3 regions of the Holzapfeliella sp. JNUCC 72 genome follow, and region 1 is predicted to be linked to each of the others. Evidence: predicted binding sites of a transcription regulator. Region 1 holds the regulator's gene; each other region holds the start of a gene.
What was found. The regulator NrdR, encoded in region 1, represses ribonucleotide reductase genes. The targets are predictions, from matches to a motif close to ACACNATATATNGTGT.

Region 1 (6,899 bases):
TGTTGGAAAGTGAACAACTGAAACTGCTACACCCTTTTCGGCTAGCTTATTGGCTGTTGCAGCTAACAAGTACGTCTTACCAACCCCAAAGTCTCCGCACAAAAAGAAGCCTTTAGGTGTTTCACCGTTAAGATAATCCCTGATAAAACTAGCACATCCAGCTAATCCTTCAAACCTGCCTTCACTACCATCGTTGTAGTCATTTAAAGAGGCAGATTTCAAGCTATCTGGTAATGAGATGTAATTTAACTGTTTAGCCAATTTCTTTTGTCTAGACTTTTCTAGTGATTCTTTTGTCGGTTCATAACTAACTTCAATTAACCCATCATTTACAATCAAATGCGGTTCATAACCCGATAATGGATTATGAGACTTATCTGTTGTTGCTCTTTTTTGTGTAACATATTCATAAATGTTGGCACTACTCTTTTCAATCGCACCTTCATCTAATTTATCGCGGTTATTTGCAATAAACGCTTGCACATCTTCATCTTTAATTGCATCCGACATTAGTTCGTCTAGGCTAATGTTAACATTCTTCTTTTGAAGAATCTGATTGATTACACGTGAGATATTTTGCATTAAAACCCCTCCTTTAATCTGGATAGTCAATTTCTTTCAATAAATCATCTAACTGAGACAAATCTTTTTGTTCTGGCATTTGCGATTGGTTTTCTTTTTTAGACCAGTCTGTTGCGATTTCTTTGTGAGCAGTTTTTTGTTGGTATTTCGCTTTTTTATGTGTTTTAGGTGATTGATTTTCTCGCCTTTTCAGATACTCAACGACCTGTTCGGCATTTGTAATCCCTTGTTGCAGCCAATCATTTGCCAAATTATCCATTAAATTCTGTTTCAAAGTTGGCTCATAACGCAGTGCAATCCAAATCATCATATTAATTATTTCATCAGATAAATGCACATTCTGGCTCAGACGATAAAGGATTTGTTTTTCACTAAATGTTGAGAAACCACCCTTTTGATTCTTGTATCGCTCTAAATATTGTAAAGGCGTTATTTTTTTAGCACTTGCAATTAATTTTTTCTCTTCAATACTGAAAGGTTCTTTGCTTTGTGTTTGACTTGCTTGAGTTTGCGGCTTATGTTTAGCCACGTGCGCTGTTGAATGATAGGTATCAGCCAACATATTTTCAATACGTTTAAAGTTCAAGGTTGCATCCCCAACATTCAAAGTCTTCACAATGATATTCCCCAAATCTTGTTCTGAAATATCATAAAACCGCATCATATCGTAAAAGCGTTTTTGATGTTTCATCACTTCTCGTTCAGGAATGTGATAAGCCGCTAAAAAGTCCATCAAAAAGTCCCACTCAATCGTTGCAGCTTGCTTATCGTCCAGCTGGTTTTGTGTGTTCTTAGCGGGTGTTTTAGTCTCATCAGCCATTTCTTTAACTACTGGTGATGGTGATAATACTTGTTCTTCTCGAACATGAAAAATATCAAAAAAGCTACTTGAAATATCTTGTGGTTGATTAAAAATCACAGGCTTTGGCTGAGCGTATTTTTCTTTTAGTTTTTGGTAACGCACTTCACCAATTTTTTCTAAAAGTAAACTGGAGAGTAAAAATGTTTGGAAAAATTCCGAAACTGACAAAATAGGTTTAAGCTCGAAAACAAAAAATAGACCCAAAACCTCATTTGAGTCTTGATAAGTTTTGAGTAGCGAAACGCCTTCTAATTTTTGTCTTGCCTGATCAATATCATTAAGTGATAAATCTGTTTGTTCTTGAACCTGTATCAAGGTTTTATATTGTGATCTAACCGGCATTTTATCGGCTAGTTGATTCAACGTTAGAAATAAACTGATTGCTTTTGCACCGATTAACGGTTGATAGAGTAAAGTTAAGACTTCGATTTCATGTGCTGTCAGCTGCTGCGGAAATAGCGTATAAAATTTTTGCTTTGGATTATTAAATACAGTCATGAGTTTGCGACTTATTCTTGATCTTCTTTATTCATCATTTCTTCAAGAGTAGTCATAAATCCACTAACATCTTTGAATTGACGATAAACACTTGCAAAGCGAATATAAGCAACATCGTCCAATTGTGACAATTCGCTCATAACCAATTCACCGATTTTTTTAGAAGGCACTTCCATTTCACCACTGGTTCTAATACCGTTTTCTATTCTATCGACGATTTTATTAAGGGCTTCACTTTTAATGGGTCTTTTTTCGGCAGCACGAATAAGACCAGCCATTATTTTATCACGGTTAAAGGCTTCTCTTGTTCCATCATTTTTTACGACTAAAAGCGGCGTTAATTCAATTCGCTCAAAAGTCGTAAATCTAAATTGACAGTTCTCACATTCTCGACGTCGTCTAATTGCACGCCCTTCATCACTAGGACGGCTATCGATAACACGAGATGTTTTTTGATGACACATTGGACATTGCATGCAATCATTCTCCTAACGTTTATCTTGAGGCAACATTATCTGGGGATAATTATCACTAAGATATTTCTCTATTTGTTTTTCAGTTTGTTTTTTTGTGCCACAGTTATTAATAATTATATCCGATAATGTTCGTTTTCTTTCAATAGACCATTGCGCACGAATCCGCTTTTGAGCTGACTCTTCAGACATCTTATTGCGCTTCATTAAACGATTTAACTGTGTTGTTTCATCTGTATATACCAACATCACTTTATCAAACTCAGTTCGATAATCTGACTCAAATAACAGTGGAATATCCGCAATCACTAGCTCATTTTCCGGTGTATTAAAGTGCTCAACTTGACGCATTATTTCTTCTCGAATAAGCTTGCCATTAATTTGGTTTAGTTGTTTTAACTTTGTTGCGTCAGAAAAAACAATCGCACCTAATTTCTTTCGATTAATGGTTTGATTTTCATTTAAAACGTCCTCACCAAAAAAATCAAGAATATTATGCCAACCTTTTTTATGTGGTTCAATCAGTGACTTAGCAACTTCATCTGCATCAACAACTGGTATATTGTATGATTTGAAAATATTAGCAACTGTACTTTTGCCAGTTGCAATTGATCCTGTTAATCCTATTTTATCCGTCATTTTTTACCACCTGACAACTTGGGCAAAATGATGTTCCTCTCCCATTTACTTTTATTTTTTCTATTAGCGTTTGACATCTTTCACAAGGCATCCCTTGTTTGCCGTAAACATGTAGAAAAGATTGGAACTTACCTTCATTACCATTAGAATCATGATAGCTTCTAATCGTGGTTCCATTTAGCTCAATGGCCAACTTAATCTCTTCGTTAATTGCCTGACGCAAATCAGCCACTTCAGACTCGGTTAAATCCTGCGCGCGAGTTAATGGATGAATGTGACTCAACCATAAAACTTCATCAACGTAGATATTGCCCAATCCACTAACAACAGATTGATCAAGCAATGTATTTTTGATGTTTTTCTTCTTTTTTTGAAGTGCTTGATAAAAGTATGGTGTTGTGAATTCAGCTTGATTAGGCTCATACCCTAAATGTCGAATCCCTGTTTCAATCCGTTCCATACCTGTCTCTACTAACTGTAAACGGCCAAACTTTCGTACATCATCATAACGCAACTGTGTACCATCTGTAAATAAAATACTGAGGTGTTCGTGCTTTTGAATAGGACTTTCAGGTAAAATCAAGCGATATTTACCTTCCATTCTCAAATGTGACACAATTGTTAAGTCATGACTAAGTCTAAATAGCAAGTATTTCCCTATTCTATCAATTCTTTCAATGGTTTTGCCTTTCAACTTGGTTTTAAACTGATTAGCATCCCCAGAAACAATATTAGGATAAATAATATCAACAGACTCAATTGTTTTGCCTTGTACTTGCGACGTTAAGGTTTTTCGTACAGTTTCAACTTCAGGTAATTCCGGCATTGACTTTCTCCTTACACTTTTATTTAGCTTCGTACCATGATTGGCCATATGAACTATCAACAACTAAAGGAACATCTAGTTGAATAGCAGAAGTCATCACTTGTGGTACTAGTTCTTCAATAATGGCTAATTCATCTTTTGGCACTTCAAATATTAACTCATCGTGCACTTGTAGTAACATTTTAGTTCTTAACTGCTTGTCTTGCAAAGCTTTTTGCATGTTTATCATCGCAATTTTGATAATATCAGCAGCTGTTCCTTGAATTGGCGAATTCATAGCTGTTCTTTCCGCAAATGATCTTAGATGAAAATTACGAGAATGAATATCAGGTAAGTAACGACGACGATGCATCAACGTCTCAACATAACCATCAGCTTTTGCCTGTTCAATGGTGTCATCCATAAATTGTTTAACTTTTGGATACTGGGCAAAATACTGATCGATAAAAGCTTGAGCTTGCTTTCTTGGAATATCTAAGTTTTTAGCTAACCCATAATCTGAAATCCCATAAACGATTCCAAAGTTAACCGCTTTTGCTTGGCGACGCATATTTCCATCAACCTCTTCAGGTGAAGATAAATTAAAAATCTTCATAGCTGTATGAGAATGGATATCGTAGTCGCTCTTAAAAGCTTCTTGCATATTTTCATCTTCTGACATGTGAGCTAACACGCGTAGCTCAACTTGTGAGTAATCACTAGAAAAAATAACGGAATCTTCATTAGAAGGAACGAACGCTTGGCGAATTTTACGACCTTCTTCTAATCTAATTGGGATATTTTGCAAGTTAGGATCAACTGAAGATAGACGTCCTGTTGCCGTCAGCGTCTGTAAGTAACGTGTGTGAATTCTTTGATCAGAATGGATTGTTTTTAATAAGCCATTAACATAAGTCGACTGAATCTTGGCTACTTGACGATAATCTAAGATATCGCTGACAATAGGACTTTTCTTTTTCAAGGTTTCAAGAACATCAACCGATGTTGAATACCCTGTTTTTGTTTTCTTAACCGGTGGTAAGGCTAGCTTTTCAAATAGAATCTGACCTAGCTGTTTAGGTGAGTTAATATTGAACTCTTCACCTGCTTGTTCATAGATTTTGGCTTCTATTTCTTGTAATTGCTGACTTAACACCACTGACATCTCTCGTAGCGTGGAAGCCTGAACCTTAATACCCGCAATCTCCATTTCAGCTAGAACAAAGGCTAAAGGTAACTCGATTTCATCAAAAAGTTGATCTTGATTATGCTGCACGAGTTGTGCCATTAGTTCATCTTTCATTGATTCAATTGTTCGAACTTTACGAGCTAAGTGATTGAATAATTCTTCATCTTCAACTGGTAGCGATTTTTTAGCACCTTTACCATAAACTTGCACATCGCTTTTAGCATCAAAACAGTTATAAGACTGTGCCAACTCACCTAAGTCATTTTGATTATGATCTGGGTTTAACAAGTAAGAAACTAATAGCATATCAAAATCAACATTCTTCAATGTAACGCCTAATCTTCTTAGCCCAACAATTGTGCGCTTAACATCAAAAACTTGTTTATTAATATGTGTCGATTCTAACAATTGTTTGATTGTCGGTGTTGTTAGTAATTCAATATTTGAACTTGCAAAATAGTTCCCATTAATTCCTAATGAAAATCCAACAAAATCGGCTTCATGATAATTCTCACCAAATAATTCTAAATGAAAAATAACAGGTCCTTCAGTCACATCAGCTAGTTGTTTGACATCTTCCTCTGTATTTAAAACAGTATAACTAATTTCTTCTTGTGTGTTTTGTTCAAACTGGCTGTCTAAAACCGCTTTATCCAAGAATGACTTAAAGTTCATCTTTTGATAAAAACCAACGAGCTGATCTGCTTTTTGTTCTTGAACAGCCGTATCACCCAAATCAAAATCGATGGGTGTATCTGTCTTAATAGTTGCTAAATCATAGCATAAAAAGGCAATGTCTTTTTCATTAATAAGATTTTCCTTCATTTTACTTTTCTTCATATCAGCAACTTGTTCGTATAGTTCTTTAACAGAGCCATATTTTTGGATAAGCTTTAATGCTGTCTTTTCACCGATTTTGGTAACACCAGGATAATTATCAGAGTTATCCCCCATCAAAGCTTTCATATCGATTAATTGCAGTGGTTTAATACCTAAAGTTTCTTCAAAGTACTCAGGCGTATATGATTTAATTTCATTAACACCCTTTACAGTCACATCAACTTGAATATGCGTATCTGCTAATTGGGTTAAGTCTTTATCTCCCGTTACAACAATCACTTCAAAACCTTGGCTTTGTGCTTTTTTAGCTAAAGTTCCGATAATATCGTCAGCTTCATAGTTCTCTTGTTCATGCCATTTAAGCCCCATGTAATCAAGCATTTCACGAATATAAGGTAATTGTTCTAACAACTCAGGTGGTGTTTTGGCACGCGTTCCTTTGTAGTCAGCAAACATTTCAGTTCTAAATGTCGTTTTACCCGCATCAAATGCAACCAAAACATTATCTGGCTGATGATTATCTAGTAAACTATCAAGCATTTTCTTCATGTTATAAATCGCACTAGTATGTAAGCCTTCATTGTTAACGAATTTATCAACAACATTATATAAGGCATAAAAAGCTCTGTAAGCTAAAGAATTACCATCAATTAATAATAATTTTTTTCGTTTACTCATGTGTTTCTCCTTATTAAAAGCACAAAAAGCAACCAAGTTGGTTGCTTCTTTTATTTATATTGTTTTTGGTAAGCACGTTCGTATTTTTGGACATCTCCAGCACCCATGAATACTAAAACAGCATTAGAAAATTGATTCAATTGATCAACAGTGTCTTCAGTAATTAAATGTGCTGAACCTGTAATTTTTTCAATTAAGTCTTCACTCTTGACTGTTCCTTTTTGTTCTCTAGCAGAACCAAAGATTGGTGTAACAAAAACGTGATCAGCTTCTTGTAATGTTTGTGCAAATTCATTTAAGAATTGTTTCGTTCTTGTATAGGTATGTGGTTGA
Region 2 (6,899 bases), 230 kb from region 1:
TACTCAAAAATAATTGAGTATGTTTTTTGTTTGGTAATTATTTGTCGTTATCTAAACCGATGTTGTAATCGTCATCTCTCATAGCGGAAACGTGACCTAATAGGTAACCGTTACCAACTTGTGAGAAGAAGTCGTGGTTTGATGTTCCGGTTGATAAGCCGTTCATCACGATTGGATTAACATCTTCATCAGTATCAGGGAAGAGTGGGTTTTGACCTAAGTTCATCAAAGCTTTGTTAGCATTGTAACGAAGGAAAGTCATAACGTCTTCTGTCCAGCCGATTTCATCGTAAAGATCTTGTGTGTAAAGTGTTTCGTTTTCGTAAAGTTTGTACAATAAGTCATACATCCAGTCTTGCATTTCTTCTTGTTCTTTTTCACTTAGTTCATTAAATCCAAGTTGGAACTTGTAACCGATGTAAGTTCCGTGAACAGATTCATCACGGATAATCAATTTAATGATTTCAGCCACATTAGCTAACTTGTTGTTACCCAAGTAGTAAAGTGGTGTGTAGAATCCAGAGTAGAATAAGAAAGTTTCAAGGAAAACACTAGCAACTTTCTTTTGAAGAGGGGAGCCATCTTGATAGATATCATTAATGTATTTTGCTTTTTTCTGCAAGTATTCGTTGTGGTCTGTCCAATCAAAAATCTCTTTAATTTCTTCGTTAGTATTCAAAGTACTAAAGATTGAAGAGTAACTTTTAGCATGAACAGATTCCATAAATTGAATGTTGTTTAAAACAGCTTCTTCTTTTTGAGTACGAACATTTTCTTTTAATTTAGCCATACCATCTTGAGATTGAAGTGTATCAAGTAAAGTTAGTCCACCAAAAACATGACCAACTACTGTCTTTTCTTCAGGTTTTAGTGTACGCCAGTCGTCTAAGTCATTAGATAATGGGATACGTGTATCTAACCAAAATTGTTCAGTTAGTTTTTCCCATGTAGCTTTATCAATAGTATCTTCAATTTCATTCCAGTTTATCGCTTTATAATAATTATCTACTTGTTCCAAAATATCATCTCCATAGGGGGTTTTAGACTTTAATTATAAATAAAACAGCTAAAGGCTGTCTAGCTGTTTTATCGGTTAAATACTACAACTTTCACATTCATTAGAGCCAACTTCTTGTGAGTCGTCTGTAAAAGTACGTACGTAATAAATTGATTTAATACCTTTGTAGTAAGCATAGTTACGTAGGATGCTCAAATCACGTGTGGTTTGTTCTTCTTCTTCTTTCCATTCGTACAATCCTTCAGGAATTGTTGAACGTAAGAAGAGTGTTAAACTCATCCCTTGATCAATATGTTGTTGAGCCACAGCATAAGTGTCAATAACTTTACGCATATCTGTATCATAAGCTGAAGTGTAGTATTTAATTGTTTCGTTATCCAAGTGAGGTGCAGGGAAGTATAATTTACCATTTTTCTTCTCTGTACGTTCTTCAATTAGACGAGTAATTGGGTGAAGGCTAGCACTAGTATCGTTAATGTAAGAAATTGAACCTGTTGGGGCAATCGCTAAACGATAAGCATTGTAAAGGCCATCTTGTTGGATAGCTTCTTTTAAATCTTGCCAGTCTTGTTGAGATGGAATCATAATCCCATCAAATAATTGTTTTACACGATCTGATTTTGGTGCAAAACTTTGAGTTAGGTATTTATCAAAGTATTCACCTGTTGCATAAGTTGATTTTTCAAAATCGTGGAAAGTTTGTTTTCTTTCGCGAGCAATTTGGTTACTTTCAGCTAAAGTCCAGTAATTTAGTAGCATGAAGTAAGTATCCACAAACTCTAAAGCCTCTTTTGAGCCATAGTGAATATGTTCTTTAGCTAAGAATGAGTGAAGTCCCATAGCACCAAGACCAATTGAATGACTTAATTGGTTTCCTTTAGCAACAGTAGGAACAGCTTCAATATTTGAAGTATCTGAAATGAAAGTCAAAGCACGAGTCATCGTTTTAACTGATTTTCCAAAGTCAGGACTTGTCATTAAGTTACCAATGTTTGTTGAACCAAGGTTACAGCTAATATCAGTTCCCATTTGTTCAAACTCTTGCTTATCGTTTAAGATGGCAGGTGTTTGAACTTGTTGGATTTCAGAACATAAGTTACTCATGATAATTTTACCGTCAACAGGGTTTTCACGGTTAGCAGTGTCCACATTTAAAATATAGGGATAACCCGATTCTTGTTGAAGTTTTGAAATCTCATTTTCAAGTTCACGAGCTTTAATCTTATATTTGCGAATTTCATCATTTTGAACCATATTGTCATACTCTTTTGTAATATCAACATATGAGAAAGGTTCGCCGTAGATGCGTTCAACATCGTAAGGGCTGAATAGGTACATATCTTGGTTAGTACGTACAAGTTCATAATATTTGTCGGGAACCACAACACCTAAAGAGAGTGTTTTAACACGGATTTTTTCATCAGCATTTTCTTTTTTAGCTGACAAGAATTGGATGATGTCTGGATGGAAAACGTTTAGGTAAACAGCACCAGCACCTTGGCGTTGGCCCAATTGGTTTGAGTATGAAAATGAATCTTCAAGTAACTTCATAACGGGAATAACACCACTAGAAGCACCTTCGATTCCTTTGATTGGGGCACCAGATTCACGTAAGTTTGACAGTGCAATCCCAACCCCACCACCAATTCGTGATAGTTGAAGTGCTGAGTTAATTCCACGCCCAATACTGTTCATATCATCAGTCATTTGGATTAGGAAACAAGAAACAAATTCTCCACGACGTTTTTTACCAGCATTTAAAAAACTAGGTGTTGCAGGTTGGTAGCGTTGACTAACCATTTCATCAGCTAAAGCTTCTGCAAGTTTTTCATCGCCGTTTGCGTAATAAAGGGCATTAAAAAAGACCCTATCGATGAAGGTCTCAAGATAATAAGCACCATCGTTAGTTTTTAAAGCATATTGATTATAAAACTTGTAAGCTGCCATAAATGATTTGAAACGGAAGTTTGCATCTTCCATTCTCTTATGCAAGTTTTCTAGAAAATCTTGAGAGTATTGTTCTAGAAATTCAGCCTCAATGTAGTCATGTTCAATTAAAAAGTCTAATTTTTCTTTTAAGTTATTAAATTGTTTAACATTAGGAATTACATTTTCGTGGAAGAAAGCCTTCAAGGCTTCTTTATCTTTATTAAGTGGGATTTGATTATCAACAGGACGGTTTACCTCGTTGTTTAAAACAAAGTAAGAAATGTCACTGATATTTAAATCTTTAAGACTCATATTCTTTCACAACTTTCTTGAATTCTTCGACATCTTTGTTGGTGCCATTAAATTCAAAATCAAAAATAATAGGAACGTCATAGTGTTCTGAAATTTTCTTAGCAGTGTGAAGGTAAAGATGGTTAAAGTTCTTGTTACCACCACCAGCAACACCTACTAAGTTTTCAGCATTGGAGCCATAATCCAAGAACTCAAGAATACTTTCAACAAGTTCTAGTTCATATGACGGCACAATTAAGATAAAAGGTTCATTCATCTCATGAAATGGATCTTCATCACTAATTTCATAAGAAGGTAAATCTAACTTCTTCATAAATCTTCTGGTTTGACCAGTTAATGTGTAAAAAGCTAATTTCATGATAAAACCAAGTCTTTCACTTTGTTAGGTGCAAAACCAACAATAGGATCTTGATCAGGTGAGAAGAAAACAGGTACGCTACGGTAACCTTGGGCTTTTAGTTCTTCTAAAGCCTTTGCATCTTCATCAACATTAACTTCTTTAAATTCGATACCTTTTTGAGCAAGCAAACGTTTCATCATTTTGCACTGCATGCAGTTGTTTTTAGTGTACATGATTGATTCTGTCATGATAAAAATCCCCCTAGAAATTATTAAATGCCCATTAAATGCGACGATAATGGCCATTTGAAAGTGTATTTTGAAAATTAAATACCCCACAATATCTTGTGGGGATCAAGGTAACTCAATACCTCATGATGTAGATTGTGCGATGATTACCGTCTAAAGTCAAGCAATAATTTGAATAAAAAAAGGTTGACAGACATCAAAAGGTAATCCCAATATCTTTACAGAGTTTAGATAAAAATTTTAATTAATTGCATCTGTAAAATAATGACTTTTGTGCTGAGCCACAATAGTAAATTTAAGTAAAATTTTTGGTAAATGTCAACCTGTTTATACGGATATCAAAAGATACCATAAATAAATGAGACAAAAGTAGATAATAGCTAGACTTTAGTTTGTTATCTATTTTATAATTTTATGTGAGTGCTAAATTGAGGGAGTTTATAATATATGAAAAAGTTTTTAGTATCAGTTTTAAAGGCGACATCTTTACTAGTGATTGTATTAGTTGTGATGTTTGGTGCCTACAAAGGTTCTCGATTTGTGGCTGCTCATCAAAAGAAAAGTGTCGTTAGTGATATGTACACAAAAGCTAGAACTAATGACAGTTTGAAATCAGGAGAGAACTTAACTTATCATCTAACTAAATTAGGGCAAGAGTCATTGCAACCTGATTTATATTTTGATAAGACTAAAAATCACACAGATCAAATGGCCTATACCTCGCAAGAAGGTGGTATGCTATATCAACATAGTGCTGGACAGATACAAATCCCATCAGACATTTCTGCAGGACATATTTTAGAAATCAAAACACCATTTTATATTGATTCTTTTTCAGATGATGCAACATTAATATTTGAAGATTCGGAAGGACAAACGTTAACCTATAACGGGACAAATTTTAACAGCGATTGGAATTATCGTAATCAAGGGTTAGTACGCGTGCTAACAGGGACTAACTTTGACAAGGATCGTTTGATTAATGATTCTGAGTTCATGAAGAAAAATGCAGGAAAAACGATTAGTTACCGTTTTGATAACCCTCAATATATGATGGCTTCAAAAAAAGCGCTACAAGATAGTCAATTAACTAAACATAAAAATGTTGAATTAAATCGTTCTGAAATTTCAAAAGAAAAACCGTTTACTTATCACTTTAATACATCTAGTGAAAATATCGAAGCTTTAGATTTTAAAGTTTACAATCAAGATGATGATGACATTACAAATAAATTTAAAGTTGCGATTGACTCTAAAAAGATAGAAAATCATACAGATTATAGTCAAACGCTAACTATCACACAAGTTGGCGATTTAGCAGAAAAAGACCAAAAAATTAAAATTGTGATGCCCTTATACGGTCATTTCATTACGTCAGTCTTTTATGCAGGAGACAAGTTACCAATCATTCAATAAAATTCTTAGAGGTAAAAAAATGAATACAAAAAAAGTAACAATTCAGCAAACTTTGCTGATTGGTTTAATGACTTTTGGTCTTTTTTTTGGAGCAGGGAATTTAATATTCCCTGTTTTTTTAGGTCAACAAGCACAGTCTAATTATCTGCCAGCCTTTTTAGGCTTTATTTTATCTGATTGTGGTTTTATTTTAATCGGAATTGCAAGCTTATGTTTAAGTCAAACATACCATTTCAAAAAATTAATGACCAAATTAGCGCCCATTCCTGGAAAATTATTTGGGACGCTACTTTATTTGGTGATTGGACCGCTGATTTTATTACCTAGGTTAGCTAGCGTATCGTTTGAAATGGGATTAGGTAGCTTTATACCTGAACAATATTATTTGCTCGTAATGGCAATATACACAGCAGGGTATTTTGTGATTGTGTATCGATTAAGTCAACAATCACGTAATATTGTCAACATTGTTGGAAAGGTTTTTACACCATTATTATTGATAACATTAGCTATTGTTTTTGGATTAGTATTTATTTTTAAAATGGGTGATTCGATCCAGCCGCTTAACGTAACTTATCAGACTAACCCGATGCTTCAAGGATTTTTAGATGGATACAACACGATGGACGCATTGGTTTCGGTCATTTTTGGATTTATTATTGTTAAAGCTTATCAAAATCTTGGAATAAGTGATGCTAAACAGTTGGCCATAGAAAGTCTAAAAAGTAGTCTAGTAGCAGTAGTTTTGATTACATTTGTTTATTTTGGATTAGTTTATTTGGGTGCAACTAGCTTGGCTATTATGGATCCGATGACAAACGGTAGTCAAATTTTAGTTAAAGTTGTTCATCACTACTTAGGGGATGCAGGTGGACTGTTGTTGATGGTTATTGTAATTTCTGCAACTTTAAAGACCGCGATTGGCTTGATGTCTTCCTTTGAACAGGGATTGAGCGAGATTTACCCTAGAATAAATTCGGGTTACTTCAATAAAGCGAGTGCAATCTCATCATTTGTGATTGCCATGTTTGGCTTGAATTTCATCTTGATGTATTCTAACTATTTATTGAACTTTGTTTATCCCATCGTTTTTATTTTGATTCTCATTATGTTTATTTCACCAAAATTTGGAAATCAAGCAGCCTATTATCGATTTTCTGTTGCGTTTGCGATATTGCCAATTATTTGCAATGTGTTGGCATTAGCAAATCCTGGTGGTCAATTTGATTTTATTAATCAATATATTCCGCTTGGGTCAATGGGTTTTGGATGGTTATTGCCAGCAATTTTAGGTTACGTTATAGCCTTAATTAGGCTACAAAAATCGAAAAGTTAGCGATTGTTACATAATTGTAATTGTTTAAAGGGGGTTTTGTAACCTGTTTGTTACATTCGTTCGTTACAATGGTTTCTGTTATTTAAAATAAAAAAACAAAAACATTATTTCGGAGGAATTTCCTTGAAAAATTTAAACAATAAGACAATTAAAACGATTTTTGCGAGTTTGATTGCGGTTTTAATGGTTATTATTGCAAAACCAACACAATCAAACAACGTACAAGCTGCCTCAAAAGGCGAAAATGTAGCAGTTAATTATGTACCTGGATATGGTATTGCCGTTTGGAACGGATACATT
Region 3 (6,899 bases), on a different replicon from region 1:
GATAAAGCGGTTGTGATTGATGAAAACCTTGTCACAAGTCGTACACCAGATGATTTAGATGACTTTAACAATGCAATCGTTAAAGTTTTAAACTAAACTAAAATTCTTTTTTAAAAAATTTAAAGATTTTCTGTTAAACTACGTCTATAGGCGTAGTTTTTTTATATCAAGGAGGAACTTTTATTTTAATCTTTAAAGACGTTACTAGCCAAAATTCAAGTATTCAGGAAAAAGTAAAGCAACTTTACTTAGATGCTTTCCCTGAACATGAACGTTTAGACTTCTCATTTATTGTTGAACGTGCTAAACTCAACCAAAATCATTTCCTAGCTATTTTAGATGACGAAGCCTTCGTAGGACTGATCTACTACACAGTAGACAATCATAATCTGCTTGTCTCATACCTAGCTATGGATCCTTCAACACGTTCAAAAGGTTATGGAAGTAAGATTTTGACACACTTAAAATCACAGCATCCAAAAGAAAATATCTTTTTAGAAATTGAAGAAGTGGTTGAAGAAGCTGATGGATACGCGCAAAGAGTTCGTCGCCAAGCTTTCTACGAAAAAAATGGATTCACTAAAACAAATATTTTGATGAAAAGCAAAACCGATGGCCTTGAACTGATGGCGCTATCATCACTAGACTTTTCTGACTATCGCAACACAATGATTGCCTACCTTGGGGAAGATAATCTTAGCGAATGGGAAAATTACTTTGAAGTCATCATAAAAAAATAAACAACCAATTGGTTGTTTATTTTTTTAGACTTTCTACAATATCACGAACTTCAGGTTCTGATGTGCAACAACAGCCACCAATCCATTTAGCGCCTTGATCATGCCATTGCTTCGTGTAATCCGCAAATGTTTGATGACTGTGAGGCGTATTATCCCACTCTTTAACCTCAGGTGAGTAGCTAGCACCAGAGTTAGGATAGATAACCAAATCCTTATGGGCATTAGGTTTGACTTGTTCAAGAAATGGTGTGACTAGTTCAGGTGCGATACAATTTGCCCCATAAGCAATTACCTGAGGGTTTTCTTCCAAAAGAGTTTGAACTTTATCAAATGGCGTTCCATCACTTAATGTCTTTTCATCTTTTAATGTACAAGACACCCAGACAGGAATGTCTTTAAAATCAGCCAATAAGTCTAAAATCACCTTGATTTCTTGATAACTAGGTTGGGTTTCAATTGCGAGCAAATCACATCCTTCATTAATTAGAACTTCAATTCGGTCGCGATGAAAGTCTCGATAAGCATCATCAGACAACTCATAATCTCCTCGATATTCTGAACCATCTGCTAAATAAGCACCGTAAGGACCAATCGCGCCCGCTAAAAATTTAGGTTGAGATGAATCACTATCACGTCGTGCTGCGTCTGCTAGCTTAACTGCACGCTTAATTAATGCCTTCGCTTCATCAACAGAATAACCTTGATCCAGATAACCTTGAACACTCGCTTGATAGGTTGAAACAATGGCCACGTTTGCGCCTTCATCAAAATAAGATTGATGAACAGCTTTTATTTTTTCAGGATAATAGTCGATTGCTGAAGCTGTCCACAATTTATTGTTGAGGTTCACATCTCTTTCTTCTAGTCCTAAAGACATTGCCCCATCAATAACGATACTATTTTGTTGCTTTGCCCACTCTTTGATTAATTGCTTTGTCATTTTTTCTTTTCTCCTTTTTTTCGATTACAAAATGATAATAACTAAATACAGCTGCTGAAAATATTAACCCTGCCCAAAGGGAAGCTTGTTGCTCTGGATCAAACCCGATTCCAACAAGTGATATCACACATAAGATAATAACTAGCCATGGAATCACAGGATAAAACGGCGTTTTGTATTTCAAATCTGAGAGTTTATTACCAGCTTTCAAATATTGCTTTCTAAACCTTAACTGTGCTACACCAACTGATAACCAAACAGAGACTACCGCAAAACCTGATAACGAGGTTAATACTAAGTAAACCGTTCCTGGTGCATAGATGCTAGAAAACAGCGATAGTAACCCGCCTAATAAAGTTAAGGTTAAGCCATACACGGGTAGTCCGTTTTTATTTAATTTTGCTAGTTTCTTAGGTAATGGTCCTTGATTAGCCAATGACCAAATCATCCGCGATGCTGCATAAACACCAGAGTTTGCGCCAGATAAAACCGTTACGAATAAAACCACGGACATAATGTTACCTGCATAAGCAAATCCCGCATTATTTAAGATTGAGACAAACGGACTATTGGTTAATCCTGAGGATTCTTCAGGCAATAAAGCACCAATGACAAAAATAGCACCAATAAATAAAACAACCAGAATTACTAATGTTTTCAAAATAGCCTTAGGCAAAACCTTTTGCGGATTTTTGGTTTCACCAGCTGCTACCGCAATGATTTCTGTCCCCGAAAAAGCAAAGTTGGCGGCTAGGATAACTGAAATAACAGGTAAAAAGCCATGCGGTAAAATACCATTTTTAGTGAAGTTAGCTAATAATATCGGTTGAGTCTGTCCTGCTGACTTAATAATACCAAATACTAAAGCCAATCCGATTAGAATAAAAACTAATAATGCTACTGCCTTCAGAATTGACATAACGAGCTCACTTGCTGCGAACCACTTCACTTGTGATAAGTTCAATGCCGCAATCAATACGATAAAAACCAAACACCAAATCCAAACCGCAATGCTTGGATAAAACCCATTAGCTATCATGGCTAGGGTAATTAACTGTGACCCTAGTGATACCGTCCATGTTAGCCAGTATAACCAAGCAACTACGAATCCGACACCTGGATGAATGTGTTGACTAGCATAAGTATGAAAAGATCCTGTCGTCGGGTTTTGTACACATAATTCACCCAAGCACAACATCACAAGACACACCAAGATTGCTCCAATGATATAAGCAGCTAAAGTCCCTACAGGTCCTGCTGATTGAATTAAATAACCAGAACTCATAAAAATACCCGTTCCAATTACACCACCTAGTGACAATGTCACTAGATGCTTACTTTGCATTTCTTTTGCGAATGATTCTTTTGCCATTTTTGACTCCTCCTTTTTAATAAATGAAATAAAAAAAGACACCCGCCCTGAAAAAGGGCGAGTGTCTCTCGCGGTACCACCTTAATTTTAAGTTTAACTTCCTATCATCTACGGAAATAAACTTTCTCAATCCGGAACTATCATTCCTTCACGCTATATCAGGCGTACCCGTTGCAAGCTCAACTACTTTACCTACAAAAGCTCAAAGACCATTTTCGTTCTGCTTCTAATATCTACTCTCACCAGTTGTAGACTCTCTTTGAAAAGAAGTTAAGAAGTACTTTTCTTATCATCGCTTAATCATTTCATTTTTTTATAATGTTCACATGCTTTTTAATTTTTGTCAACCTTTTTGTGGAACCAAGGAATGTTTTTATCAAAAATAGCTAAAGCGTCATTTAGTAGATACAAGGTGTATGTGAATAGTAGCGTGAAGTTAGCATCACCTTGAAAGGCTGTTGTTCCCCATAGAATCACACTCATCACACCTTGGAAAATCCAAAAGTAATATTGTTCTCTAAATCGTAATGTTGCAAGAATTGATCCTGTAATACCAACAGCTCCTGCAAAGGCATCTAGTACTGGTCGTGGACTGATGAATAAATTTGTGTCCATTAAGTAAAGTAGGCCAAATACAACAATAAAGAATAATGCTGTTAGACCCCAATCTCTAACAGGTTTTGAGTCAGAAAGACCTCTGATATGTTCTTGTACATTTTCAGACCATTTTGGTAAAAGTAATACCGGAATATCTAATAAAACTATGTATGCTGCTTGTAGAACAACGTCAGCATAGTTTCTCGCTGAAATTGCCACAATAATATATAAAATAGCACTGATTAATCCAAACATGCCGTTAACAGGTTTGGCATTAGTAATAGCTAATGTTGTTGTATACCCTAAAATTCCCGCAAACATCGTTGTAATGGAAATGGCATCAATTTCACTAGTAATTGTTGTCAAAATCACGACAAGAATTCCTAATGCTAATAGCTGATAACTTCGCTTAGTCCACCCCTTCATTTGATGAATATACCAGCTTGGTTTTAAAACACGTAGTGCGTCTTGATTCAATTTCTTTCCCCTTCTCTATAAAAAATCAACACTAGATATTGTACACCGCATTCAAAAAAACGCAATATTTTTCTATATATTGTGTTTTTCGAAAAAGTCAAGTTTTTTAATATTTGATTTTTATGTAATAAATGTTAAAATTTAATAAATCTATAATATTCGGAGGTAATTAATATGAGATATGCAGTTTTGGGTTCAGGAGCTATGGGGTTTCGATACGGTGTCATGTTACAAGAAAATGCAGGTGCAACAGTTGACTTTGTCGACTCATGGGAGCCTAATATCGAAGCCGTCAAAAAACAAGGTGGTATTCGTGTTCAACGTGATCATGAAAATGAACAATTAATTAACGTTAACATTTACTCACCTGAAACTTATGATCAAAAACCAGATGTTTGGTTAGTTTTTGCAAAACAAATGGAACTCCAAAGTTTACTGGAACGTTGTCAAAAGGCTAACTTATTCAACGATAATCAATATGTTGTCAGTGCTATGAATGGGATTGGCCATATGGACAAAATTGTTCAGTTCTTCCCAGAAAAAAATGTTCTAGGTGGAACGGCTATGATTGCAACATTAATGCCTGAACCTGGATTCGTTGACTTTATGGGTAAAGAAGGTAAAGAAAGCATGCACCTTGCTACTTACGGTGACAATGAACCAGACGACACTCAAAAACAAATTATGGCTGACTTAGAAAGTGCCAAGCTTCACCCTATCTATAGTGAAGACTACTTGAGCATGGCTATGACCAAACTATTATTTAACTCAGTAGTGAACACCATTTGTACAATGTTTGAAATCCCAATGGGACAATTTGGCGATTTCAAAGGGGCAAAAGAAATGACAACTCAAATGATGGATGAAGCATTTGAAGCCTGTGAAAAAAATCATATTAACTTACCTCAAACCAAAGAAGAAGCCATTCAAAGTGTTTTAGATGGCTGCGTTGATTACAAATACCACCACCCTTCTATGTATCAAGATCTTTCAAAAAACCGTCCAACAGAAGTAGATTACATTAACGGCTACATTGTCGAACTTGGTGACAAAGTGGGTTACAATTGTGCGGTTCACCGTTTTGTAGTCAATGAAGTTCACTTAGCAGAATCAATCAAACAAGCCAAAAAATAGTTTGATATTCAAAGTCTTTTTATAAGTTATTAAAAAGTCGCCAAAACCTTTTCAAATAAAGGTTTTTGACGACTTTTTTTGTGTAACTATTTAAATTTTTGATAACAGATTTTAAAAAAAGGTTTGATATTCAAACAAAAATAATATACCATAAATTCCAGTTCAGAAAGTACCACAATTGCTGAACAATAGGAGGAAATTATGGAGCCAGTTTTAACTGCAAGCGAAATTATGAAAATGATTCCCAACCGTTATCCTATTCTTTTTATGGATTACGTTGATGAAATCAATCCCGGAGAATCAATCGTGGCAACTAAAAATGTCACAATTAACGAAGAGTTTTTCCAAGGACACTTCCCTGGAAACCCTGTTATGCCCGGTGTCCTAATTATTGAAGCTCTTGCGCAAGCCGCTTCTATTTTAATTTTAAAATCTAAAGAATTCGAAGGCAAAACTGCTTATATGGGCGCTATTAAAAACGCTAAATTCAGAAAAGTAGTTGAACCTGGTGATGTCTTAAAACTTCACGTCAAAATGATTAAGCAACGTGCCAACATGGGTATTGTTGAAACTTACGCAGAAGTTAATGGTAAGAAAGCTTGTCAAGCAGAGCTTACATTTATCGTAGCTAATCGCGATTAAATCAGGTATACGTTGCGCTTATAACTTAACTGAGGAGAAAAGTATGTCAGTTTATGATGACGAAACAAAGTTCAAAAAAGCGGAACATGATTTTATTAATGAAGCTTTAGCTAATGTCTATGACAATATTTTAAGAATCGAAGAAAAGGAGTTAAAAAAGAGCTCTTTTAGCGATATTACTGTCAAAGAAGTTCACTTAGTGCATGCTATTAGTTTGCACGAACCTAAAAGTGCTTCCCAGATTGCTAAAAAAATGCATTTATCAAGAGGAACACTAACGATTAACTTAAGAAACCTTGAACGAAAAGGCCTTATCAATCGTACCAAAAATCCTCATGATCAGCGAGTAACAGATATCACACTAACCAAAAGAGGTCGTGTGTTGTATCGTGCTCATAATGCTTTTCATTCGAAAATGGTCGACCGTTTTTTAGCAGGTTTCAACCTTGACGAACTCAAGGTTGTCAAACATGCTTTAGTCAACTTACAAGACTTTTTGGATGAGCTCACTTAAAACCGACATGAAAAATTTTTCTATCGAACAAACTGCTCACGTTGTTCCTGAAAATGTTGTCACCAATAATGACTTAACGGCATTTATGGAAACATCAGACGAGTGGATTTCAAAGCGAACCGGCATCAAACAACGACATATTTCAAATCAGCAAACAACAAGTGACTTGTGTTTAAGCGTTGCTGAGAATTTGATTACTAACAGCCAATACAATGCCGAAGACATTGACTTAATCATCGTTGCAACAATGTCTCCTGACTACATGACACCGAACGTGGCATCAATGGTTCAAGGTAGACTAGGTGCAACTAACGCGATGGCATTTGATATCAATACTGCCTGCTCAGGCTTTGTCTACGGATTGAAAATGGCACATTCATTATTTAATGATGACAAAATTTCAACCGCTATTGTAATTGGTGGTGAAGTATTAAGTAAATTGGTCGACTTTAGTGACCGTTCAACAGCGATTCTTTTCGGAGA

Region 2: a site for NrdR is predicted at 3,934-3,949, ahead of nrdH (glutaredoxin-like protein NrdH). Genes of this name have one in related genera too.
Region 3: a site for NrdR is predicted at 4,155-4,170, ahead of pnuC (nicotinamide riboside transporter PnuC). Genes of this name have one in related genera too.

The regions. Positions count from the first base shown of each region.
Region 1 is NZ_CM132220.1:376,547-383,445, reverse strand. It holds gene dnaI (primosomal protein DnaI) at 1-582, opposite strand, end outside; gene JNUCC72_RS01810 (DnaD domain protein) at 596-1,942, opposite strand; gene nrdR (transcriptional regulator NrdR) at 1,954-2,418, opposite strand; gene coaE (dephospho-CoA kinase) at 2,431-3,054, opposite strand; gene mutM (DNA-formamidopyrimidine glycosylase) at 3,044-3,880, opposite strand; gene polA (DNA polymerase I) at 3,900-6,566, opposite strand; gene murC (UDP-N-acetylmuramate--L-alanine ligase) at 6,617-6,899, opposite strand, start outside.
Region 2 is NZ_CM132220.1:145,598-152,496, forward strand. It holds gene JNUCC72_RS00675 (glycosyltransferase-like membrane protein) at 1-13, shown strand, start outside; gene nrdF (class 1b ribonucleoside-diphosphate reductase subunit beta) at 38-1,018, opposite strand; gene nrdE (class 1b ribonucleoside-diphosphate reductase subunit alpha) at 1,094-3,259, opposite strand; gene nrdI (class Ib ribonucleoside-diphosphate reductase assembly flavoprotein NrdI) at 3,249-3,617, opposite strand; gene nrdH (glutaredoxin-like protein NrdH) at 3,614-3,847, opposite strand; gene JNUCC72_RS00700 (hypothetical protein) at 4,295-5,263, shown strand; gene brnQ (branched-chain amino acid transport system II carrier protein) at 5,283-6,599, shown strand; gene JNUCC72_RS00710 (hypothetical protein) at 6,723-6,899, shown strand, end outside.
Region 3 is NZ_JBSJYG010000002.1:47,239-54,137, reverse strand. It holds gene JNUCC72_RS06150 (type 1 glutamine amidotransferase domain-containing protein) at 1-96, shown strand, start outside; gene JNUCC72_RS06145 (GNAT family N-acetyltransferase) at 147-740, shown strand; gene mmuM (homocysteine S-methyltransferase) at 757-1,680, opposite strand; gene JNUCC72_RS06135 (amino acid permease) at 1,637-3,052, opposite strand; T-box leader at 3,103-3,354, opposite strand; gene pnuC (nicotinamide riboside transporter PnuC) at 3,386-4,075, opposite strand; gene JNUCC72_RS06125 (ketopantoate reductase family protein) at 4,301-5,260, shown strand; gene fabZ (3-hydroxyacyl-ACP dehydratase FabZ) at 5,462-5,902, shown strand; gene JNUCC72_RS06115 (MarR family winged helix-turn-helix transcriptional regulator) at 5,946-6,416, shown strand; gene JNUCC72_RS06110 (beta-ketoacyl-ACP synthase III) at 6,424-6,899, shown strand, end outside.